DNA from 3 places in the Massilia timonae genome. Region 2 is predicted to be linked to each of the others. Evidence: predicted binding sites of a transcription regulator. Region 2 holds the regulator's gene; each other region holds the start of a gene.
What was found. Region 2 encodes FNR, which switches genes on or off when oxygen is low (the NO sensors DNR and NnrR bind a similar motif). Its sites were predicted from a motif close to TTGATNNNNATCAA; they were not measured.
Positions count from the first base shown of each region.

Region 1: the regulator FNR is predicted to act here: its motif matches at 2,506-2,519, upstream of LO55_RS09830 (KamA family radical SAM protein).
Region 3: the regulator FNR is predicted to act here: its motif matches at 4,535-4,548, upstream of LO55_RS22040 (universal stress protein).

Region 1 is NZ_JRYB01000001.1:2,277,249-2,283,938, reverse strand. Features, by position in the region: gene LO55_RS09835 (MFS transporter) at 1-1,014, opposite strand, end outside; gene LO55_RS09830 (KamA family radical SAM protein) at 1,035-2,429, opposite strand; gene LO55_RS09825 (cache domain-containing protein) at 2,711-3,166, shown strand; gene LO55_RS09820 (methyl-accepting chemotaxis protein) at 3,230-4,945, shown strand; gene LO55_RS09815 (DNA-3-methyladenine glycosylase) at 4,958-5,527, opposite strand; gene LO55_RS09810 (HDOD domain-containing protein) at 5,687-6,544, shown strand; gene LO55_RS09805 (tetratricopeptide repeat protein) at 6,614-6,690, shown strand, end outside.
Region 2 is NZ_JRYB01000001.1:3,940,627-3,947,316, reverse strand. Features, by position in the region: gene LO55_RS16890 (cytochrome ubiquinol oxidase subunit I) at 1-1,223, opposite strand, end outside; gene fnr (fumarate/nitrate reduction transcriptional regulator Fnr) at 1,451-2,212, shown strand; gene LO55_RS16880 (AraC family transcriptional regulator) at 2,217-2,975, shown strand; gene LO55_RS16875 (DMT family transporter) at 3,034-3,972, shown strand; gene LO55_RS16870 (transporter) at 4,013-4,828, opposite strand; gene LO55_RS16865 (SDR family oxidoreductase) at 4,890-5,936, opposite strand; gene LO55_RS16860 (penicillin-binding protein 1A) at 6,156-6,690, shown strand, end outside.
Region 3 is NZ_JRYB01000001.1:5,193,068-5,199,757, reverse strand. Features, by position in the region: gene LO55_RS22055 (FAD binding domain-containing protein) at 1-723, opposite strand, end outside; gene paoA (aldehyde dehydrogenase iron-sulfur subunit PaoA) at 720-1,373, opposite strand; gene LO55_RS22045 (PHA/PHB synthase family protein) at 1,696-3,504, opposite strand; gene LO55_RS22040 (universal stress protein) at 3,533-4,381, opposite strand; gene LO55_RS26535 (hypothetical protein) at 4,789-5,034, opposite strand; tRNA gene LO55_RS22025 (tRNA-Leu) at 5,876-5,962, opposite strand; gene LO55_RS22020 (ParB N-terminal domain-containing protein) at 6,112-6,690, shown strand, end outside.

The DNA of each region.
Region 1 (6,690 bases), 1.7 Mb from region 2:
GATGGCGTACTCGATGCCGGTGATCGTGCCCACCAGCGTGAACATCACCGACAGCATCGCGACACCGGGCCGGTAGCCGATGACCATGGCCGCCTGCACCAGCACGAAAAACGTGATGCCGGCCGCCGCCACGTCGAGCGGCGGCATGCCGCGCCGCCCGGCCCATTCGGTGACCATGCCGACCGCGATCGCGCCGAACACCACCGCCGCCATCCCCAGGTAGAGCAGATAGGCGACCGCGGGCTCGGGGTAGCGCCCCACATCGGACAGCCAGCGCCCGACCCACAGGCCCTGCACGCCGAAGAACACCGCATGCGGGATCAAGACCAGCGAGGCGACCGCGCGAAAGCTCGGCGCGCGCCAGACTTCGCGCAGGGCCGGCAGCAGCGGACCGCGCTGCGCGGCCGGGCCCTCGGCCTTCGGATACAGCAGCGCGATCAACAACCCGGTGCAGGCCACCAGCGCCGCCAGCAGGCAGAACAGGCCGCGCCAGTCGGTGTATTCCAGCACGGCGCGCACCGGCATGGTGGCGCTGGCGGCGCCCATGCCGCCGACCGCGATCAGGTAGCCGTGCACCGACGGCAGCCGGTCCGGCGCGATCCAGGTGGAGATCGCCTTGACCGCCGCCATGAAGCAGCCGCCCAAGCCGCAGCCCATGATGGCGCGCGCCGCCAGCAGGCCATAAAAGCCGCTGCAGTTCGCGAACAGCAGCGCGCCGCAGGACGCGAGCAGCATCATCGCCACCTGCACCCGGCGCGGCCCGTAGCGGTCCAGCGCCATCCCGACCGGCAGCTGGACCAGGGCGAAGGCGAAGAAGAAGGCGCTGGTCAGCAGTCCGAGCTTGCTAGGGGTGAGCGCCAGCGCTCCCACCAGGTGCGAGGCCAGCACCGCGTTCACGTTGCGCAGCAGCGAAGACAGGAAGTGCCCCAGCGCGAACGGCAGGAACACGTAGAAGAACACCCCCACGCCGGACAGGCGCAGGGGCGCTACGGACGCCAGGGCGCCTGGTTGCATCGTCGGACCCGCGCCTGACATCAGGCCGCGTCGGGCTGGGCTTCGCCGCGCTGGCCGGCCGGCACCAGCGGGATCACCCGTCCGCCGGGGCCGCGCAGCGGACCGCCGCTTTCCACCTCGAAGAAGAAGCGGTCGCGCCCGAACGCGGGCTTCAAATGATCGAGCCAGGTGGCGTTGGGGTCGAACTTGGCGAAGAACGGACGGCGCACCCACTCGGGATTGCGCGCCTGCAGGAACTGCAGGGCGAACAGCTTTTCGCCATTGATGGTCACCACGCCGTCGATCACGACCTTGCCGGGGAAGGCGCTCATCGACGGCCCGCGCACGGTGCGCGACAGGCCCGACACCATGGAATAGGCCTCCTGGAAGATCTCGTGGGCGCGCGCCAGCGGCAGCGAGAAGTAGTCGCGCGGGCCGGTGTCGCGCTCGACGAACATGTAATAGGGAATGGCGCCCAGGCGCACGCCGGTGGTCCACAGCTCGGCCCAGCTCTTCGGGTCTTCGTTGATGTGGCGGATCAGCGGGCCCTGCATGCGCAGGGTGGCGCCGGTGCCGACGATGCGCTTGACCGCCTGCTGGGCTACGGCCGCGCGCAGTTCGACCGCGTGGTTGTAGTGGCCCATGATGGCCAGGTTCTTCCCGCTCGCCACCACTTTCTCGAACAGCCGCATCAGGTCGTCGCTGTCCTTGTCCGACACGAAGCGCTGCGGCCAATAGGCGACCGACTTGGTGCCGATGCGGATGTTCTGGATGTGTTCCAGCTCGGGCGCCAGCAGCGGCTCGAGGAATTCGGCCAGCGAGCGGGTGTTCATGATCATCGGGTCGCCGCCGGTGATCAGGACGTCGGTCACGTCCGGATGCATCTTGAGGTAGGACACCAGCTCGCCGCACTCGCGCGCGTCGAACTTCATCTCGTCCATGCCGACGAACTGCGGCCAGCGGAAGCAGAAGGTGCAGTAGGCGTGGCAGGTCTGGCCGGCGCTGGGGAAGAACAGCACGGTCTCCTTGTACTTGTGCTGCAGGCCCTTGAGCGGCGCATCGTTCACGCGCGGGACGTTGTGCGTCATCTGGCCGGCCGGGTGCGGATTCATGCGCATGCGGATGTCGTGCACCAGGCGCGCGATGGCGGCGTCGTCCTTCTTGTGCAGCACCAGCTCGCGCAGCTGCTCGTATTCATGGGCCGGCAGCATGTCGCGGTGCGGGAAGGTCAGGCGGTAGATCGGATCGTCGGGCACGCGCTTCCAGTCGATCAGCTCATCCATCACATAGGCATTGGTGCGAAACGGCAGCACGTGCGATACCACTTGTACGGCTTCCTGCAGCTCGGGTGTGAGCCATTCCCATTGGCGCGCAGTAACAATGGACTGGCGCGTATACGGCTTGAACTTGGAAGGCGTCGATGCAGTCGTGGTCACGAGAATTCTCCAGTGAGATGACAGGCGGCAAGTTGCCGGGAAGCACTCATATTAGGGAGCCTGTATGCAACAGGAATTGCCTTCAATCAACCTCACTGTTTCTCGGACCGTGTTTAGAACAAACCCGCGACGCAACCTGGCGAAATGAGGCAAGGACACAACGCGACCGGCGCGCAGCTCCTGCCGTTGTGCGAACGCAATCCGGCACCGTCACGGCTCGGTACATTAGTGCGTGCACTTGAGAAATATCCTACCGAACACACCCGAAAGGAAAGCCACCCATGAAGATGATCGCCACCGCCGCCGCCCTCTGCCTGGGGCTGGCCGCCACCGCCGCCCATGCCAACGAACCGACCGCGAAGGACGCCATCGCGATGGCCGAGCGCGGCGCCACCGTCATCAAGACCAAGGGCAAGGCCGAGATGATGAGACTCATCAACGCCAAGGATCCGAGCTTCGTCCAGGGCTCGCTGTACGTCGACCTGCGCGACGTCAAGACCGGCATCGTGCTGGCCCATCCGTACAACCCGTCGATCGTCGGCAAGGACCTGACCGACGTGCCCGATGCGAACGGCAAGAAATACCGGCGCGAGATCATCGAGCTGGCTGCGGCCAAGGGCAAGGGCTGGGTCGATTACCAGTACAAGAACCCGACCACCGGCAAGATCGAGCCGAAGACCACCTATATCCTGCTGGTCGACGACGTGGTGCTGGAAGCCGGCATCTACAAGAAGTGATTGCCGTTGGCGTGCGGTGGACGGTGAATCCGTCCGCCGCACGCGTCTCTAGGAGTGACTCCCATGCTGAACAAACTGCGGATAGGCCAGAAACTGCTGCTGGCCCCGGGACTCGTGCTCGTCCTGCTGACCCTGCTTTCGGCGGCCGCCTACTATGGCATGGTGCGCCAGAATGCCTCGCTCGAACACATGGTGCAGGTGCGCGCCGCGCGCCTGCAGGCGGTGGCCGACGTCGCCGGCGAAGCGCGCTTCGCGCATGCCAACGCCTACCAGCTGCTGGCCTGGGTCAACGGCAGCTTCGCCCAGAACCGGCTGAGCGCCCTGACCGCCGACATCCAGCGCAGGCATGCCGCCATCGGCGACCAGCTGGGCAAGTTCGCGCAGGAGGCCGAACAGCACGAGCGCGCGCCGATCGAGGCCTCGCAAGCGGCGCTGACGCGCTACCGCAAGGCGGTCGGCGAGACGATCGAGATAGCCTCGGTCGACCAGTCGATCGCCACCAACTCGATGCAGAAGGCCGAGCAGCAGTTCGTCGCGCTCGATGCCGAACTGACGCGCCTGGCCCAGCTCGAGAAAAAGATGAGCGAGGATGCCCACGCCGCCGCCAAGGCCGAGTTCCGCAGCCTGGGCTTGAGCATGGCCGGCCTGGTGCTGCTGTCGATCGGGCTGTCGCTGGCGGTGACGATGCTGGTGCGGCGCTCGATGCTGGGCGGGATCAACGCGATCGCGCGCACGGTCGGCGAACTGGCCGAAGGCCGGCTCGACGCGCCGCCCTTGCATGCGAAAGGCCGCGACGAGATCGACGACACCGCACGGGCGCTGGACCACACCATCGCGCGCCTGAACGCCGCCCTGCACAGCGTGATGAACGCGGTGCGCTCGATCGACACCGCGTCGCAGGAAATCGCCAGCGGCAACCTCGACCTCTCGACCCGCACCGAGATGCAGGCCGGCTCGCTCGAGCAGACCGCCAGCACCATGGAGACCCTGACCACGGCGGTCAAGGACAATGCCAGCAATGCGCGCCAGGCCTCGGAGCTGGCGGCGCAAGCGTCGCAACTGGCGTCGCGCGGCGGCCAGGCGGTGCAGCAGGCGGTGACGACGATGGAATCGATCCAGGCCAGCTCGCGCAAGATCGTCGAGATCATCGGCGTCATCGACGGCATCTCGTTCCAGACCAATATCCTGGCCCTGAACGCGGCGGTGGAAGCGGCGCGCGCCGGCGAACAGGGACGCGGCTTCGCGGTGGTGGCCTCCGAGGTGCGCACCCTGGCCCAGCGCTCGGCGGCGGCGGCCAAGGAAATCAAGGGCCTGATCGCCGATTCGGTGAACATCATCGAGCGCGGCAACGCCTCGGTCAGCGAAGCCGGCGCCAGCATGGGCGACATCGTGTCCTCGGTGCGCCAGGTGAACGACATCATCGGCCGCATCAGCATCGCCAGCACCGAGCAGGCCGACGGCATCGCCGAGGTCAATCGCGCGGTCGGGCAGATGGACGGCATGACCCAGCAGAACGCGGCCCTGGTCGAACAGGCCGCGGCGGCGGCCGAAAGCCTGCACGAGCAGACCGTGAACCTGGCGAAGGCGGTGGCGATCTTCCGCGTCGCGCCTGGCCTGGACGCCGATGCGGCGGGCGTCGAAACGCAAGAGGAGGCGAGCGCGGAAGAAGCGCCGGAATCCGGCTTCCAGGGCGTGGGCGAACGGCGCGCATCGGGCAGCGCGATGCGCGGCGGCCCGGTGCGCGCCCTGCCCGCGGCGCCCGCGCGGCGGCGCGCCTGAAATATGGTTCGGCTAGCGGAACGGCCGGCTGACGAAACGCGAGCCGGCCAGCCCGAACCGCCACGGCACGTCGACCGCCTTCGAAATGCCGATGCGCGGCCCGGCCACGAGCGCCAACCCCGGCTCTGCCGGGAGCAGCTCGAATGGTTGTTCCGACAACGCCATGCCATTGTGCGCACGGGTCACGCCTAGCGCCTGGCACAGCTTGCCCGGCCCGGAACACAGCAGGCGCTCGTCCAGCGCGTCGCGCCGCACCCGCATGAGGTCCAGGCCCGCCACCGGCTCGAGCGCCCGGATCAGGACGCCGGCGCCGTGCCCGGCCTCCTGGCACACGAAATTCAGGCACCAGTGGATGCCGTACGACCGGTAGACATAAGCATGCGCGGGCGGCCCGAACATCGACGCATTGCGCTCGGTCGGCCCGGAATACGCGTGCGAGGCCGGGTCTTCATGGTCATAGGCTTCGGTCTCGACAATCCGGCCGCCGACGCCGTCGACCAGCACCGTGACGCCGATCAGCTGCTGCGCAACCGTCTCTGCCGGCTTTGAAAAATCGATCCCTGCAATTGTAGAAATAGCCATGCGCCGATTCTAGCGCGGGACAGCATGACCCGCCGTTTTGGTGAAATTGACACAAGAATAGAGTGATAATGGCATTGCCTTGCTGCAATAACGAAATGACTCGGGTATAGTGGCAGCGTCCTCCGCATTTCCGCGAAGCCTATTCGCGCCTCCATCTCCATGAACACCGTCGTCGAGCCCATTCCGCAGATCGACCAGGTCGATGCCCTGATCAAATCGATCCGCATCCCGCCTCGGCCCAGCCTGCTCGCCGACCTGCAACGCGAACTGGCGGCGGAAGATCCGTCGCTGGACGCCATCGGCAAGATCGTGGCGAGCGACGTCGGCATGTCCGGCGCCCTCCTGAAACTTGCCAATTCGGCCATCTATGGCGGCCGGCGCAAGGCCAAGTCGATCGAGCAGGCCATCCTGTTCCTCGGCATTAACCAGGTCGCGGCCATGATGACCGGCCTGCTGGCGCGCCAGGCGATTCCCGCCAACAGCGCGGCCCTGGCCAGCTTCTGGGACATCTCCACCCGCCGCGCGCAGGCGATGGTGTTCCTGTCGCGCCGCCTGCGCATGGGCGAAGCGGACGTGGCCCACACCTTCGGCCTGTTCTGCGACACCGGCGTGCCGCTGCTGATGGAGCGTTTCAAGGATTACAACGTCACCTATGGCGCGGCCTCGCTCGAAGCGGTCCGTCCCTTCACCGCGCTCGAAGTCGAGCGCCACGACACCAGCCACGCCGCCGTCGGCTGCCTGCTGGCGCGTAACTGGGGGCTGTCGGACCACGTGTCGTGGGCCATCCTGCACCACCATGACTACGCCGTGATCGAAGACGCGTCGACGGCATCGCCGGTGCGCTCGCTGGTCGCGCTGTCGCTGCTGGCCGAGAACGCGATCTGCCGCTACCAGGGCCACGCCGAATCGACCGAGTGGAACAAGGGCGGCGCCGCGGCCTGCGCCTATCTGGGCTTGTCGAGCGAAGAAACCGCCGAGATCCTGGACGAATTGCTGGAAGCCTTCCACGAAGACTGAAGCCTTTTGACTTCTGCCTGACGCGAGCGGATACTGGGATGTAAATACCCGCGCGTACAGGGAGGAGACATGAAGCGCCTCGTGACCGGACTGCTGTCGCTGTCCCTGCTGCTGGGCGGCTGCGCCAGCACCGCTCCCACCTCCCC
Region 2 (6,690 bases):
GCCATCGTGGTGACACTGTGCGGCGAGACCGCATCGGCGGTGCGCAGCACGCCGTAGATCACCCACGGCTGGCGGCCGACCTCGGTCGTGATCCAGCCGGCCAGGATGGCGATCAGGCCGGCCGGCCCCATCAGCAAGGCGAAGCGCAGGAACAGGCGCTTGCCGTAGATCCGCCCTCCCCGCCTGAGCCACAGGCTCCAGGCCCCAAGGGCGATCATCAACAGGCCCAGGCCGACCATGACCCGGAAACTCCAGAACACGATCAGGGAATTGGGGCGGTCTTCGCGCGGGAACTCCTTCAGTCCCGGGAACTGGCCGCTCAGCGTATGGGTGAGGATGATGCTGCCCAGGTAGGGAATCTCGACCGCATAGCGGGTTTCTTCGCGCTCCATGTCGGGAATGCCGAACAGGATCAGCGGCACCGCCTCGCCCGGCGTATTCTCCCAGTGCCCCTCCATCGCCGCCAGCTTGGCCGGCTGGTGCTTCAGCGTATTGAGGCCATGGAAGTCGCCGATCACGGCCTGGATCGGCGCCACCAGCAGGATCATCCACATCGCCATCGACAGCATCTTGCGCACGTTCTTGTTGTCGCGTCCGCGCAGCAGGTGCCAGGCGGCCGAGGCGCCGACGATCAGGGCGGTGGCCAGGTAGGCCGCCACCACCATGTGCATCAGGCGGTAGGGGAACGAGGGATTGAAGATGATGGCCAGCCAGTCGACCGGGATCATGCGCCCGCCCTCGATGGCATAGCCCTGCGGCGTCTGCATCCAGCTGTTGGCGCCCAGGATCCAGGTCGACGAGATCAGAGTGCCGATGGCCACCATGCAGGTGGCGAGGAAGTGCAGCTGCGGCCCCACCCGGTTCCAGCCGAACAGCATCACGCCCAGGAAGCCGGCCTCCAGGAAGAAGGCGGTCAGCACCTCGTAGGTGAGCAGCGGGCCCATGACGCTGCCGGCGAATTCGGACAGGTAGCTCCAGTTGGTGCCGATCTGGTAGGCCATCACGATGCCCGACACCACCCCCATGCCGAAGGCGACGGCGAAGATCTTGAGCCAGAAGTGGTACAGGTCGACGTAGACCTGGCGCCTGGTCTTGAGCCAGCACGCCTCGAGCACGGCCAGGTAGCTGGCCATGCCGATCGTGATCGCGGGGAAGATGATGTGGAAGGAAATCGTGAAGGCGAACTGGATGCGCGCTAGTTCCAGGGCTGTAAGACCAAGCATGCAAACTCCCCCGTATCGATGGCGCCAAGTAGATCACGACATCGGCCTCGCACGATTGGCCATATCATTTTTATCATTGTTGAGTGGTTTTTGAACACATGCCGACCGGTTCGCAACAAAAGTTCATGAAAACTTCCCAATTTGGTGCAAATTTCGAGCTTGCCGGCCGGAATGCTCAGCCAAGGGGTCTATAATTTGCGGTGTACTGAACAAAGTGACCATCCCTCATGAGCCAGCCCCTGTCCCGGCAAGCCGAGCCGCCCCTGAACATCCACGCGCTCAAGTCCTGCGCCCAATGCAGCATGCACCAGCTGTGCCTGCCGATGGGCCTGGAAGACGCCGAGATCGACCGCCTGGACAAGATCATCGGCCGCCGTCGCCGCCTGGAGCGCGACGAGCGCCTGTACGGGGTGGGCGAGTCGTTCCGCAACCTGTACGCGGTGCGCTTCGGCCACTTCAAGACCTACCAGGTGAATGCCGCCGGCGAAGCCCAGATCACCGGCTTCCAGATGGCCGGCGAGCTGCTGGGCATGGACGCGATCAGCGGCACCCACCATTGCGATGCGGTGGCGCTGGAAGACTCGGAAGTATGCGAGATTCCGTTCGCGCGCCTGGAAGACCTGTTCGGCGAGGTGCCGACGCTGCTGCGCCACTTCCACCGCATCATGAGCCAGGAAATCACGCGCGAGCAGAACGTCATGCTCCTGCTCGGCAATATGCGCGCCGAGCAGCGCTTCGCCGTGTTCCTGGTCAACCTGTCGGCGCGCTACGCCGCCCGCGGCTATGCGGCCAACCGCTTCCAGCTGCGCATGTCGCGCGAAGACATCGGCAACTACCTGGGCCTGACCATCGAAAGCATCAGCCGCCTGCTGTCGCGCTTCAAGAAGCAGGGCTGGCTCGAGGTCGACAAGCGCGAAGTCACCCTGCTGGATCCGGTCAAGCTGAAGGCGTTGGCGGCCGGCACCGACGCCTGCAGCCCGATGGCGTGAGCCCATGACGCCCCAGCCCGCGTGCGACCTGCACCTGCGCAGCTATGACTGCGTGCACTGGGGCGACCGCCATGAATTCGCCCAGCTGGTGCTGCCGGTGCACGGTGAAGTCGTGCTCGACATCGAAGAGCGGCGCGGCCGGCTCGATCCCCTGCATGGCGCGCTGGTGGCGCCCGGCGCCTGGCATGCGCAGTCGAGCCCGGGCGCCAACGGCTCCCTGATCGTCGACGTCGACGGCGCCGCCTTCGGCAGTGGCCCGTGGCAGCGCCTGCTGGAACGGCCCTTCGTCACGCTCGGCCCCGCGGCGCGCAAGCTGGTCGAGTTCATGGGACTGATGGCACGCGAGTCCACTCCGCCCCGCTCGCTGGTGCAGGGCTGGGTGCCGCTGCTGCTCGACACCCTGAGCCTGGACGCGCCGCGCGCCACCTCGCGCCTGGCTGCCCTGCTGGCGCGCATCGAGGCCGCGCCCGGCCTGGCCTGGAGCACCGAGTCGATGGCGCGCGCCGCCAACCTGAGCGTCAGCCGCCTCCACGCGCTGTTTCGCGAAGAGCTGGACAGCACGCCGCATGCCTGGCTGCTGCGCTGCCGCCTGGATTGCGCGCGCAGCCTGTTGACGCACGGCGCGCGCAGCGTGGCCGACATCGCCCTCGCCTGCGGCTTTTCGGACCAGGCCAGCCTGACGCGGGCGATGCGTCGGATACTCGACACCACGCCCGGCGCCTGCCGGCGTGCGGGTCAGGAGAAACCGCCAAAATCGCGGTAGTCCCGGCCAAGACCGATCCCACGTCCGGATCCGAGAATCTCTTCAAAGGAGATTCATCATGTACATCGCTACTGGCGCGGGCGGGCTGTCCCGCTCCACCCTGCTCGGCATCGGCGCCGGCATCGCCGCCGGCGCGCTCTGGGGCCTGGTCTTCCTGGCGCCGGAACTGGCGCCCGGATTCCTGCCGATCCAGCTCTCGGCCGGGCGCTACCTGGCCTATGGCCTGGTCGCCGCCATCCTGATCGCCCCGGCCTGGGGACGGCTGCGCCGCCATCTCGGCTGGCCGGCCTGGCGCAGCCTGATCTGGCTCAGCCTCACCGGCAACATCGTCTACTACCTGTTCCTCGCCAACGCGGTCCAGTTGGGCGGCGTGGCCATGGCCTCGATCGTGATCGGGCTGCTGCCGATCGCGGTCACCCTGGTCGGTTCGCGCGACCGTCACGCGGTGCCGCTGCGCCGCCTGCTGCCGTCGCTGCTGCTGAGCGGCGCCGGCCTGGCCTGCATCGGCTGGGAGTCGCTGTCGGCGTCCGGCCCCGGCTCGGCCGCCGGCCTGGCATGCGCCTTCGGCGCGCTGGTGTCATGGACCCTCTTCGCGGTGCACAACAGCCGCTGGCTGGCGCGCATCGACGGGATCTCGCCGCATGAATGGAACCTGCTGGTGGGCGTGGTGACCGGGCTGATGGCCCTGGCGCTGGCGGTGCCGGCCTTCGTGCTGGCGCCGGGCGCGCACACGCTGCCGGCCTGGATGCAGTTCGGCGCCCTGGTCACCGCGGTCGCCATCCTGTGCTCGGTGGTCGGCAACGCCCTGTGGAACCACGCCAGCCGCGCGCTGCCCCTGAGCCTGATGGGCCAGATGATCGTGTTCGAGACCATCTTCGCGGCCCTGTACGGCTTCTTGTGGGAGGCGCGCTGGCCGAGCGGGTTCGAGACCGCCGCCCTGGCGTTGCTGGTCGCTGGCGTGGTCTCGTGCGCGTCGGCGCACCGGGGCGCGCACTGATCCCGTCGGCACAGCGCTGGCTGGTGAAGTCGCGGCGACCTTAGCGCCGCACCGACAGCCCGAACGCCAGGCCCAGGTCGGGCGTCTGTCGATTCAACCCATGCACCACCATCGCATCGACCTGGCAGTTCTGGTTCAGGCGCCAGCTCACGCCGGCGTCGACCTGCATCCGGTCGCCGCCATGCGAGGCGGACGCGATCTGCGGCGCCGCCACTTCAAGGAATCCCTGGACGCGCTCAGTGAATTTCTTGCCCAGCGACGCCGCCAGGATGCCGTAGTGGTAGCGCGCGCCGTCATCGTCGACATCGGCCCCTGCGCCCGGCGTCACGGCCAATGACCAGCCTTGCGGCAGATCCCACTCGGCCGCCAGCACCAGCTGCGGCAGCACACCCTTGACCCGCAGCGCCGAGCTGCCGCTTGGCAGCGCTACACTGCCAATCAGCCCCAGCGCAGGATGTACGCCCTCTCCCTCGGCAAAGTGCCACTTGAATCCGATCGACGTGGCATTCCAGCCCGCCGTCGTGGTGCGCGCGCGCGTGGCCGGATCGAGCTCGTGCTCGATGCTGCGGCCGTCGGTCTCGATGCGCAGCTCGGTCGTGTCGCCCAGGCCGATACGCAGCAGCGCAGGCGTACTCAAGGTGCGCAGGTGCAGGTCGTCGTTGCGCTGGCGATCCCAGTTGACGCCGATCTCGAGCTGCAGGCGGCCATCGCCGACCACCTGGCTGGAGTTGGCGACGTTGGGGCGGTCGGGATTGATGACATCGCCGTCATCGGCGAAGGCGAACTGGGCGCTGCAGGCCAGCACCAGGAACGCCGCCTGACGGCGCGGGCGCGTAAGGGTTGGTGGAAACATCATGCGGTCGGATAAACGAGGTCGGACATGGTATACGAAAGTCGAGCCGGCGCCAGTTGCCGCATCACGGCAGCCAGCGGGCGGCGCGCAGCCGCTCGATGGCGCTGACGATCGTCGCGCCGGGCTCCACCGCTTCGGTAAAACCGGCGCGCCGGATCTTGCCCATGTCCGACACCATGTCGAACTCGGTGTTGAACACGAAGTCGCCGAACCACCAGCCGACCTGCTTCTCGTAAGGCATCGACTGCAGGCCATGGCGCTGCACGATGCGCTCCCATGCCGCCGCCTTCAACGGCATTTGCTTCGCCAGCGAGAACGGCTGCGGCGGTCCCACCTCCATGTCGAAGGCCGCCGCGACCTGGCGCCAAACGCGCTCCCAGCGGAACGGCTCGTTGACCAGGTTGAAGGCTTCGCCGCGCGCCGCCGGATCGAGGGCCGCCCAGACGCTGGCGCGCGCCATCCAGTCGGCATCGGTGGTCTGGGCCAGCACGCCCGAGTACACCTTGTCCGTCCCCGGGAAGCGCAGCGGCGCGCCGGCGTCCTTGCTGAGCGCGGCGAACATGCCCATCACCATCGCGATATTCATCGGATTGCCGGCGATGTCGCCCACCACCACGTCGGGCCGCAGGATCGACCATTCGATCTCGCCGGCGGCGGCGCGCTCGCGCAGCAGGTCTTCCTGGGCGTAATAGAAGTTGGGCGTCATGTGGCGCGGGTCGTCCTCGTAGAACGGCGCCTGGGCATGGCCGAGGTGCACGCCATACACCTTGGCGCCCTGATAATGCACCACGCGCTGCAGCGGGGCGCCGACCGACGTCAAGCCGTCGAGCAGGTTGCGCAGCATGCCGCCATTGATCCGCTCCTCGTCGAGCAGGTCGGTCCCGCCCTTGAGCGCGGCGTAGAACACGTGGGTCGTGTCGCGCGCCGCTTCCAGGGCGCGCGCGGTGGCCTGGGCGTCGGTCAGGTCGACCTTGATGCTCTCGACACCGTCCACGAAAGTGCGCGGCAAGGCCCGCACCTGCCATTCCGGCCGTCCGTGCAGCTCGCGTACGACCGCATTGCCGATGATGCCGCTGGCGCCGACGACCAATGCGCTATACCTGGTGCTCATCCATCTCTCCTCATGAAAACTGACTGGCGCAAGGATACCCGTTCCGTGCGTCCAGCGTCGTCCCGCGCCACGGATGCGCCGCTCGCCGGAGGCATGGCCAAGGTAGCGCCAGCCGCCCTGCGCAGGGGCGTGTCGCGCTACCTCGGCCTTTTCGCATGACCCGGGCGCCGCGCGACAGTATGATCGGCCGCGTTCGACCAACCGTCCACGAAAACCGCCATGCAACCACGTCGCCCCCTCGTCATCCTGCTTTCCGCCCTGCTGCTCGCGACCGCCACGCACGTGGCCGGCGCCTCGATCCTGCCGGACGTCCCCGACATCCAGGCCGTCACCGACTACCGGCCGAAGATCCCGCTGCGCGTCTACACCGCCGACAAGGTGCTGATCGGCGAATTCGGCGCCGAGCGGCGCGAGTTCGTCTCGGTGGCCAAGATGCCGGCGCTGCTCAAATCGGCCGTGCTGGCGATCGAGGACACCCGCTTCTACGAGCACGGCGGCGTCGACTGGATCCGCGCGCTCGGCGCGGCCAAGGCCAATCTCGCCGACTTCGGCAGCCAGGGCGCGTCCACCATCACGATGCAGGTCGCGCGCAACTTCTTCCTGTCGCGCGACAAGACGCTGCCGCGCAAGCTGACCGAGGTTGCCCTGGCTTATAAAATCGAGAAGGCGCTCTCCAAGGACCAGATCCTCGAGGTCTACCTGAACCAGATCTATCTCGGCCAGCGCGCCTACGGCTTCGCCAGCGCGGCGCGCA
Region 3 (6,690 bases), 1.3 Mb from region 2:
TAAAGCAAAAGCATAGGAAGCGCGGTCGCGCACCTTGCGGTAGGCGTGCACGCCGCCCAGCGGCTTCGGCAGCTTGACCGACGTGATCAGTTCGCCCGGTTCGAGCACGGTCTCGATGTGCGGGGTGTTGCCCGGCAGGCGGTGGAAGTCAGCGATCGGGATGCTGCGCATGCTGCCGTCGGCCTTCACGGTCTCGACCTCGGCGTCGAGCAGGCGCATGGCGATCGCCATATCGCTCGGATGGACCGCGATGCAGGCGTCGCTGGCGCCGACCACGGCGTGGTGGCGGGTGAAGCCGCCGATGGCGGCGCAGCCGCTGCCCGGCTGGCGCTTGTTGCAGCGCTGCGCCGTGTCGTAGAAATAGGGACAGCGGGTGCGCTGCAGCAGGTTGCCCGAGGTGGTCGCCTTGTTGCGCAGCTGGGTCGAGGCGCCGGCCAGCAGGGCGCGCGACAGCACCGCGTAATCCTTGCGCACGCGCGCGTCGGCCGCCAGGTCGGTGTTGCGCACCAGCGCGCCCACGCGCAGGCCGCCGTCCGACGTCGGTTCGATCTTGTCGAAGCCCAGGCCGTTGACGTCGACCAGGGTGGTCGGGGTCTCGATCTCGAGCTTCATGAGGTCGAGCAGGTTGGTGCCGCCGGCGATGAAGCGGGCGTTCGGGGTACGGGCGACGAGCTGGGCGGCTTGAGCCGGCGAAGTGGCGCGCTGGTAGGTGAATGCCTTCATGCCTTGACCCCTCCCACTTCGGTGATCGCGTCGATGATGTTCGAGTAGGCGCCGCAGCGACAGATATTGCCGCTCATGCGTTCGCGGATCTCTTCCACCGAGAGCAAGGGCTTCGCATTCAGGTCGGCGGTCACGTGGCTCGGAATGCCCTGGCGGATTTCCTCGATCACGGACACGCTGGCGCAGATCTGGCCGGGGGTACAGTAGCCGCACTGGTAACCGTCGTGCTTGATGAAGGCGGCCTGCATCGGGTGCAGCTTCTCCGGCGTGCCGAGGCCCTCGATCGTGGTGATCTCGGCGCCTTCGTGCATGACCGCCAGCGACAGGCAGGAATTGATGCGGCGGCCGTCCATGATGACGGTGCAGGCGCCGCACTGGCCCTGGTCGCAACCCTTCTTGGAACCGGTCAGGTGCAGGTGCTCGCGCAGCGCGTCGAGCAGGCTGGTGCGGGTATCCAGCTGCAGGGTGACCTGCTTGCCGTTGACGGTGAAGGTGACGCCAGTGGTGACCGGCTCGGGAGTGGTGGTTGCGGCAGCCGTCGGTGCGGCCTCCTGGGCGTGCGCTCCCGGTACGGCCGCGGTCGATACCGACAGCGCGCCGGCGATCAACAGGTCGCGCCGGGTGAGCTTGACGTCGCTGAATTGGTCCATGCTTGTGGCTTCCTTCTCTAGAGTGCGTTGCCCACGCCCGTACCCGGCGTCAATATGGCGGCGCCGGCAGGTGTGGAAGGGCTTGCGGAGTTGTCGAAATGATTCTAAGTCAGCTGTCGGGAAGGCCGCGTTCCCTTGAAACCTGAAGTATGTTGTTGACTGTAAATATCAGCCGTCAAAATGAGTGCTCCGACATGCGAGCACGCGAGCAGGCATGGCGGCACGGGCGGCACAGGCGGCACAGGCTGCACAGGCTGCACAGGCTGCGCGCGTGCTGGTCGGCAGGGCGGACCAGCCGTTGGAGCGTAAGGACGAGGCCGGTCTACTGCTGAAGGACGTAGTCGCCCGGCGCGGGTGCGGTGTCCGGGATGGGCGCCGGCGGCGGCACATATTTGCCGGCGTGGCGTACGAGCCATTGGTCCCAGGCGGGCCACCAGCTGCCCTCGAGCTGGGGCACGCGCGCCAGCCAGCGGTCGGGATCGATGTACGGATCGTCATGGCGGTGCACGGCGACCTGGTAGCTGCGGTTGGCGCTGCCCGGCGGCGAGACCACCCCGGCATTGTGGCCGCCGCTGGTGAGGATGAAGGTGATTTCGGTGTCGGTCAGGGGGATGATCTTGTACACCGAGCGCCATGGCGCGACGTGGTCGGTGAGCGTGCCGACCGCGCAGATGGGCACGTCGATGTCGCTCAGCGAGACAGGCCGTCCGCCGGCCAGGTAACGCGAGCTGGCCAGGCTGTTGCGCAGGAACAGGCGGTGCAGGTACTCGGCATGCATGCGATAGGGCATGCGGGTGGCGTCGGCATTCCAGGACATGAGGTCGCTCTCCTGCTCGGGCAGGTCGAGCAGGTAATGGCGCAGGCGTCGCGACCAGATGAGGTCGTTGGAGCGCAGCAGCTGGAAGGCGCCGGCCATCTGGCGCGTGTCGAGGTAGCCCTGCTGCCACATGGCGGCCTCCAGGAAGCTGACCTGGCTGTCGTCGATGAACAGCGACAGCTCGCCCGGCTCGGTAAAGTCGACCTGGGCCGCCAGCAGCGAGATACTGGCCAGGCGCCGGTCGTGGTCACGCGCCATGGCGGCGGCGGCGATCGCGAGCAGGGTGCCGCCCAGGCAATAGCCGGCCGCATTGATCTTGCTGGCGCCGGTCTGGGCCACGATGGCGTCGAGCGCGGCAGTCACGCCCAGCTGGCGGTAGTCGTCCATGGTGAGGTCGCGGTCGTCGGCCTGCGGATTCTTCCACGACACCATGTACACGGTATGTCCGCGCTCGACCAGGTAGCGCACCAGGGAATTGTGCGGCGACAGGTCGAGGATGTAGAACTTCATGATCCAGGCCGGCACGATCAGCAGCGGCACTTCGTGCACGGCGGGGCCGACCGGATCGTAGCGCAGCAGTTCGATCAGCCGGTTCTGCATGACGACCTTGCCCGGCGTCACCGCGACTTCGTGCCCCGGCCGGTAGTTGACCACGCGCGGCTTGCCGGCGAGGAGGCCTTGCGCGTCGCGCCAGGCGCGCATGGCGCCGTTGACCAGGTTCATCCCGCCGCTGGCGAGCACGGCGCGCTGCACGACGGGGTTGGTGGTGACGAAGTTCGACGGCGCCACGCAATCGAGCATCTGGCGCGCGACGAAGGTGACGACGTCGGCATGGTGCGGCGCGACCCCGCGCACGGTGGAGGTGGCGCGGTGCCACCATTGCTGGCTCAGCAGGAATCCCTGGCTGAGCTGGCGCCAGGGCGAGGCATTCCAGGCCGGATCGACGAAACGTTTATCCTGAGCCAATGGCCGCACCGGGTCGACCGCGTCGTCGGCCGGCGTGGCCAGGTATTGGAGCCAGCGCTGCCAGCCGATGACGGCGTCGGTCGCCAGTTCGTGCTGCTTGTCGGGCGACATCATGAGGTGGCAGGCCCAGTCGAACCACGCCATGCCGAGCGCGGCCGGCGACAGGTTGCCGGTGAGGCGGCCGAGCCAGGCCCACAGCACCAGGTCGGCATGGACCTGGCCGCCGCCGGCGACCCGCGCATGGCGGTGGGTGCCGCCGAGCCAGGCGCTGCCTTCGACCCGGCGCGTGCTGCCGGCGGCATCGGGGTGGGGATCGGGACGGGGACCGGGCCGGGTATCGGGCGCCATGGCGGAGGCTCGCGGCTAGCGCTTGCGCTCAGTGCGCGATCAGGAGCGGCGTCGTGCTGCCGGCCAGCAGCGAGCGGGTGACGCCGCCGAGGACGAACTCGCGGTAGCGGCTGTGGCCGAAGGCGCCCGTGACCAGCAGGCCGGCATCGTGCTCGCGCGCCACCTTCAGGAGCGCCTCGCCGGTGCTGCTGCGCGTGGTCTCGATGACGACGTCGACCTTGACCCCGTGGCGCGCCAGGTGCAGCGCCATGTCGGCGCCCGGTTCCTCGCCATGCATCTCGGCCATGGCGCCGGGATTGATGAGCGTGAGCTTGACCGTATCGGCTTGCCGCAGCAGGGGCAGGGCGGCGGAAATCGCGCGGATCGCCTGCATGCTGCCGTCCCAGCCGACCACGGCGGTGCCGGGCAGGGGCCGTTCTTTCCAGCCGGGCGGCACCACCAGCACGGGACGCGCGCCGTGCAGCGCGATGTATTCGGGCAAGCCGCGCGCCTGGGCTGGAATGCCCGGCACGGCGATCGGTTCGGCGTCGCGGCTGACGATCACGAGGTCGGCGTAGCGCGATTCGAGCAGCAGGGCGTAGCGGGCGTCATCCTCGAGCATGCGGGTCTCGAAACTGCCCACGCCATGGCGCTGGACAGCGGTGCTGAATTCTTCCAGCCGCGCCTCGACCGCCTCGCGCACGCCGTTGAAATCGGATTCGGGCATCATCGGCGCGCCCATCGAGCCGACCAGCAGGGAATAGTCGAACCAGGAAATGCCGGTGGCGGCGCTGCCGACGAGGTGGGCGTCGAAGGCGTTGGCCAGCAGGGCGCCGGCGCGCAGGCGCGCCTCTTGCTCGGGACTTCCGTCGACGTGAACCACGATGGTCTTGTACATGCTCGTTCCTTTCTTCTCGGTAAAAGCGGACTCGGGCGGATAGGGCGTGCCGGTATCCGCCACCGGAGCGGACCCTGGATGGCATCTGGCCTATACGCTTGGATTACTCGAAGTCCACTTTATTCCCGGACCGGGCGCGTGTCAGGAGCGTGGTTGATGTGAATCAAAAAAGCAAGAAAGAAGGAGGGAGGAAGGCGAGTCAGAATTGTCCTTTATGCGTACGACTGCTCTGACGCAAGGACGCGGTGGCGATTACCTCCTTCAGGCCTTGTGACTGTGCGGGGTGGCCGCATACTGATGTCATTACCGGCGATGTGGTCGGTTCTCTTGTGTCTCCATCTCGGCCCTGCCGAGGACTTGGCCGTTGCTTGCTTCGTGCGGCAGCGGCCTTTTTTTATGTTTTCTGCTCAGGTGGAGGCGCCTGGGGTGCGTGCCGCGGCCAGGTCCGGCGCGGCGACAGGACGTGGCTCGGCGGGCGCCGGCCTGGTGGCGTGCGCGCTCGGGTCGCCGGGTGCGAGCACTTCCCAGTTCGTGCTGACCAGGTCGAGGACCATTTCCTCTTGCCGGCCGCAGCAGGTGCAGGTGCGCTGTTCCCGGGATGCGTTGTACTGCCAGGAATGGGTCGTCGTCAGCGCGCTCGCGATGGTGGACAAGACCGACTTTGATGCCGAGAAAAATCCCATGATGCTCACCAGAAGTTAACTTGGTCAGCGTATTACGCAACTTGTAAATGCGCAAGATCTTGAACGGGTAAATGCAGCGGGTTCTTGATCATGGTCACTCGAGTGTTGCGAAATGGATGAAGCGGCCAGCGCGCTGCCTGCTTCCGAGCGCCTGAGCCAGTCATTCAGGCCTTCGAGGTCGGGCCGGCGGTCGTACAGCGTGTCGTACATGCGAATCAGCACGCCTCTGCCGCTGGCGCCGATCGCCAGTTCGTGCAGCGCCGCCATCTTCAGGATTAGGACGGATCGTTTAAATTGTCACATTGCGTGAACTCTGACGGATACCATTTTCTGAGCAGTTGAAGAGTAAGCGAACCTATTTTCTTGGCTGCAACGTCGAAGCCGTCCTGATCCAGGTCTTGAAGCGCGATGGGTACGCTCAGGGGATCGGTTCTACCTTCTTTCTGGTGCGTAATTACAAGGCTGTCGTTGTCTACACTTATCGATACACAAGGAAGCTTCATAATTTCCTCAATGAAAGCGGAAGCACTGCAGTGCTCCGTGCGGACCTTACGGTTCGGATGGTCGGGATTTATTTCCGGCTTCGGCTTGCGATTGTCGGGATAGTCATTAGTATAGGCGACGGATGAGTGCCTGAGAGACCGTAATCGATCCAGAGGCGTCTCTGCGATAGAGACGGAAAAGGCGATGGGATCGAGCCGAAGGTCGCGAGAAGGCGGGCCGCCTGTGAATCAAGCGGGAATTGCGGAAGTAATCCGCTTTTGCAGAACTATTCGCATTCCAGAATTTTCTGCGAAAAGTGCGTGGATAATGGTGCCCGGAGCCGGAATCGAACCGGCACGCCATTGCTGGCAGCAGATTTTAAGTCTGCGGTGTCTACCAGTTTCACCATCCGGGCAACGCCGGCGATTCTAGCACAGGCGTGCTCAATTCGGAGCAGTTCGGCAACTTTATCCTCCTGATAAGCCCTCAGCGCGGCATGATCGCCCGCGCATCCTTCCCAGACGATTTCTTGCATCTTTGGAACCCCCGCCCGGATGGTGTAGCATGCCAACCGGCGTCGCCCATGGCGCCACCCCAGGCAAGACCACGCAAGGACAAGAATTGGACATCAAGATCAACGACGAGCTGCGCTCCTTCGTCGACCCGCTCACCGACATCGAATACGCCGCGCTCGAGCGCAGCCTGCAGGCCGAAGGGTGCCGCGACGCACTGGTGCTCTGGCGCGACACGCTGATCGACGGTCATAACCGCTACGAGATCTGCAAGAAGCACGGCATTCCGTTCCGCACCGTCCACAACAACAACTTCGCCTCGCTCGAGGATGTGATGCTGTGGATGATCGACAACCACCTGGCGCGCCGCAGCGTGTCGGACTTCCAGCGCGGCGTGTTCGCCCTGCGTAAGAAGGAAATCGTCGCTGCGCGCATGGCCGAGAATCCGCCGGCGGAAGAGGGCGACAAGAACGCCCCGGCCGACGACACCTCTCCGCCATGGAATACGCGCGAGGATGTCGCCCGCGCGGCCCGCGTCTCGAGCAATACCATCAGCCAGATCGAACGCATCCAGAAGGCCGCCACGCCGCAGCTGCGCGAGGCCGTGCGCACCGGCGCCATCTCGATCAAC